One region of the Roseovarius tibetensis genome, then DNA from elsewhere that is predicted to be linked to it. Evidence: riboswitches for the same ligand, from Rfam matches in the RefSeq annotation. Region 1 holds a riboswitch; the other holds the start of a gene.
What was found. Region 1 has a riboswitch for thiamine pyrophosphate ahead of ACROSR_RS11940 (3-oxoacyl-ACP reductase). Riboswitches for the same ligand answer to the same signal wherever they lie in the genome.

Region 1 (2,199 bases):
AGAGGGCCAAGCCCCGTCTCAAGCAGCGCGTCCACGAGCCGCGAGGCCCCGGCACCGATGTCGATGATGGCATCGCCGGGGCGCGCCGAGGCTTGGACAAGATCGACTGATATCGACGGTGTCGCCTCGAACCACGTCAGATCTTCTTCCTGGCGCGTGGTGTAGATCGCGTCCCAGTGCTCTTGTCTGTCTGCCATCACTGCCGGACCTTTCCTCTGCGTCGTATCCTAATCCGAGATGCATGCCGGGATACAGGCATTTCAGCCCTGAGACCTCAAGACGCCGGGATCGGAACGCCGTCACGCGATCCGCCCCGCGCGGTGGCGCGATCACGTTGCCACAGCCCCGCGTGATGCGCGACATGCCGTGCGGACTGTGCACCATGTCGCGAGGTGGGTGGCACCGCCTTAGACCGGGCTACCCATCATGGGCGTGCTCATGTTCCGGGATGGTCGGGTCGTGCTTTCCGGGCAGCACGATGCGATCCGGAGGTGTTGTTCAGGAGGATGGGCAGCGTCTTTCCCTTGGATTAGGTGGGCGATCGCGACATCCGCATGATGCACAAGAAAACGGCCGGCTGCTTTCGCGACCGGCCGTCCTTCACGGGTTCGTTGCATAACGATTGCTTCAGTGCGCCGGGCTCGCGACACCCGCGGGCTTGCGGGTGAAGAGGCGGCGCAGAATGCTCCGGATCAGCAGGGCACGCTGACGGCGCGCCTCGTTTGTGATTGCGTCGAGTTCGGGTTGAGTTGGCATTCGGTACATCGTCGTGTCTTTCTGTTCGCCGCGTGATCAACGCGGGTATGATCGTGGTAGGCTCTATATCGCTGCACTGCGGCGTAATTACCAATCCATTCCGCTATGCGTTTTTTGCATGGCTCGTCGGCTGGCCGTCCCGGTCATACGCGGGCCTACGCCTGCGATGCAGGGCGTCGCGCGGACGGCATGCGGGGCAGGGGGTAAGCGCGTCACCGAACGGGCGCGAATGGTTCACAAGGCCCGCGACACGCGCTGCCACGATGGCCTTGTTGTTTTCGGGTGATGACTTCAGCGGCATCATCCGCTAAGGATTCAGAACAACGACACGGGGTGCCTTGGGCGATTTGCCGGGGCTGAGATCAAACCCGTCGAACCTGATCCAGTTAATACCGGCGAAGGGATGTCCGTCTGATGATGAGCCGATCGGCAGACATGCGTCCCCGACCCGAAAAAGGGGACGTAACATGACCGCGACCGAACCTGACCTGCCGCTTTCCCGTCAACTTGTCCTGATCACCGGCGCCAGCCGGGGCTTGGGCGCCTGCCTCGCCCACGCGTTTCTGGCGCAGGGTGCGCGGGTGATCGTGAATTACCTTGAAAGCGCAGAGGCCGCGCAGGCTGTGGCTGCGCATGCACCAGAGCGTACGCTGGCGGTGCAGGCAGATGTGCGCGACCCCGATTCGGTCCGCGCCATGTTCGCGGCGGCACAGGCGCATTTCGGGGCGCCGGTGACGACTGTCGTCAACAATGCGCTGCCGGCCTTTTCGTTCAATGGCGATGCGCGGCCCGGCCCGGATGCCCTGACATGGGAACATCTCGATCACCAGTTGCAGGGCGTGGCGCGCGGCGCGCTGAATACCGTTCAGGCGGCGCTGCCGGGGATGCGGGAACTGGGATTCGGGCGGGTGATCAACATCGGCACCAACCTGTTCCAGAACCCGGTCGTGCCCTATCACGACTACACGGCGGCCAAGGCGGCACTGCTGTCGCTGACCCGCACGCTGGCGCATGATCTGGGCCCCGAGGGCATCACCGTGAACATGCTGTCGGGCGGGCTGCTGCGCACCACGGATGCCTCTGCCGCCACGCCCGAGGCGGTGTTCGATCTGATCGCCGCCAACACGCCGCTGCGCCGGGTCACCACGCCCGAGGAGTTTGCCGACGCCGCCCTGTTTTTCGCCTCGCCCTGGGCACGGGCCGTTACCGGGCAGAACCTGGTGGTCGATGGCGGCCTCGTGAAGAACTGAAGCGCGCGCAGATGCATCTTAACCTGTTCATCATGGCCTGCGGCCATCACCGCGCGGCGTGGCGCCAGCCCGGATCGCCGGTCGAGCGTCTGGGCGATATCCGTTACTACGAGGGGCTGGCGCAGATCGCCGAGCGGGGCAAGCTGGACGCGGTGTTCTTTGCCGATGGTCAGGCGGCCACCAATGTCGGCGG
Region 2 (2,199 bases), on a different contig from region 1:
AGCTCGACGCCGAGGAGGCGGCGATGTTCCTGGACGAGATGGGGCTCGACGAGGCCGGTCTCGACCGGCTCATCCGCGCCGGCTACGACCTGTTGCACCTCGAGACCTATTTCACCGTCGGCCCGAAAGAGGCCCGCGCCTGGACCGTGCCCACCGGCACAACCGCGCCCAAGGCCGCCGGGGTCATACACGGCGATTTCGAACGTGGCTTCATCCGGGCTGAAACCATCGCCTACGACGATTTCGTCAGTCTCGGCGGCGAACAGAAGGCCAAGGATGCCGGCAAGATGCGCGCCGAGGGCAAGCAGTATATTGTCAAGGATGGCGACGTGCTGCATTTCCTCTTCAATACCTGACCCGCGCGCACCGGTCCCCCGCAGCACACATGGTGCGGCCCGAACGGCTGGATGGGACGCCCGCGTCCAGGCGGGTCACGGAACGCACGAAACCGTGGCAGGAGCCTTGTGACGTCAATGACCGCATTCATCATTCTTGCCGTTGCCGCGCTGCTGATTTCCGCGACGGTCCTGGTCCACTACGAGGCATTGCGCATGACCGGGCGGTTGATCCGCCATCTGCCGATCCGCCCGCGACAACGTGTTCTGGTCGTCATCTTCGCGTGCTTCGCCGCGCATCTCGTCGAGATCATCCTCTATGCCGCCGCGATCGCGGCGCTGCATCAAAGCGCGCGTTTTGGCGGGATCGAGGGTCAGGCCACGGCGACGGCGCTCGACTTCTTCTATTTCTCGATCACCAGCTTCACCACCCTTGGTATCGGGGATGTCTATCCCGAGGGACCGCTCAGGATCCTCGCCGGCATCGAATCCCTCAACGGGTTTCTGCTTATCACATGGTCTGCATCGTTCACCTATCTCGTCATGCGGCGCCACTGGCACCCGGATCTGGATGACTAGCGGCCGCGCTCGCCCGCATTGACGGGACCACGGCGCAAACCCCACCGCCCCGCGCCGTCTGTCCGGACTGCGTCCTACCGTTTTCATCTTTCTCCAAATACTCCCGCCGGAGGCGCGTCACACATCAGCGCGCGGTCGGGCGACTGGCGCAGAGATCAGTCCCGCCGGGCCGGGTCCCGACCTCGGGCGCCGCGGATGTCGCCCCTTGTCGGGTCGGCACCTAATTGCTATCTCGAAAGTATCCGTTGGGGTGCCCGATCACGGGGCTGAGAGGCAACAGGCCAACCCATCGAACCTGATCCGGGTCACACCGGCGTAGGGAACGGAGCCTTGTCTGCCAACCGGCGCAGCACCTTCGTTCCCGATAACGAGAGAGGAACGCAGGATGGCGACAACAGCGCTGACGATTGCAGGCTCCGACAGTGGCGGTGGCGCAGGCATTCAGGCCGACCTCAAGACATTCTCGGCGCTTGGTGTCTACGGGGCCAGCGTGATCACCGCCGTCACGGCGCAGAATACCGTTGCGGTGACCGACGTACACCCGATCCCCGAGGCCAGCGTCGCCGCGCAAATCGCGGTGGTGCTGGATGACATCCGGATCGACGCGATCAAGATCGGCATGCTGGGTGATGCCAGCCTGATCGAGACGGTTGCGCGGGCGCTTGCCGACCATGCCGGCCCCGTGGTGATCGACCCGGTCATGGTCGCGAAATCCGGGGCCCGGCTGCTGCCCGACAGCGCGCGTGCCGCGCTTTTGACACATCTGGTGCCACGCGCCGACCTGTTGACACCGAACCTGCCAGAGGCGGCGGCGCTTCTCGGGCTGCCCGAAGCGCGCAGCAACGCCGACATGCAGGATCACGGCGCGCGACTGCGCGACATGGGCGCGCGCGCGGTGCTGATGAAAGGCGGCCACGGCAAGGGCGAGACCTGCACCGACTGGCTGATCGGCGACGAGGCGATCCGCTTCGACGCACCCCGTATCGCCACGCGCAACACCCACGGCACGGGCTGTTCCTATTCCTCGGCCATCGCGGCGGGGCTTGCGAAGGGGCATACCCTGACGCAGGCGGTCGAGCGCGCGCATGGCTGGCTGCACGCGGCGATCCGGGCCGCAGATCGGCTACAGATTGGCGAGGGGCACGGACCGGTGCATCACTTTCACGAGGTCTGGACATGACGGCACATGTCACAATTCGCGGCGCAGGCGTCGTGGGGCTGTGCGTGGCGACCGAGCTGATGGCGCGCGGCGTGTCCGTCACCCTGCGCGACCCCAACCCGCTGC

Region 2: linked by a shared signal. The riboswitch ahead of thiD (bifunctional hydroxymethylpyrimidine kinase/phosphomethylpyrimidine kinase) and the one ahead of ACROSR_RS11940 (3-oxoacyl-ACP reductase) in region 1 are both predicted to bind thiamine pyrophosphate.

What each region holds. Positions count from the first base shown of each region.
Region 1 is NZ_JBPBBB010000016.1:63,950-66,148, forward strand. It holds gene ACROSR_RS11935 (class I SAM-dependent methyltransferase) at 1-197, opposite strand, end outside; TPP riboswitch at 1,076-1,177, shown strand; gene ACROSR_RS11940 (3-oxoacyl-ACP reductase) at 1,224-2,006, shown strand; gene ACROSR_RS11945 (LLM class flavin-dependent oxidoreductase) at 2,018-2,199, shown strand, end outside.
Region 2 is NZ_JBPBBB010000002.1:144,621-146,819, forward strand. It holds gene ychF (redox-regulated ATPase YchF) at 1-356, shown strand, start outside; gene ACROSR_RS02585 (ion channel) at 474-914, shown strand; TPP riboswitch at 1,151-1,253, shown strand; gene thiD (bifunctional hydroxymethylpyrimidine kinase/phosphomethylpyrimidine kinase) at 1,300-2,094, shown strand; gene ACROSR_RS02595 (FAD-dependent oxidoreductase) at 2,091-2,199, shown strand, end outside.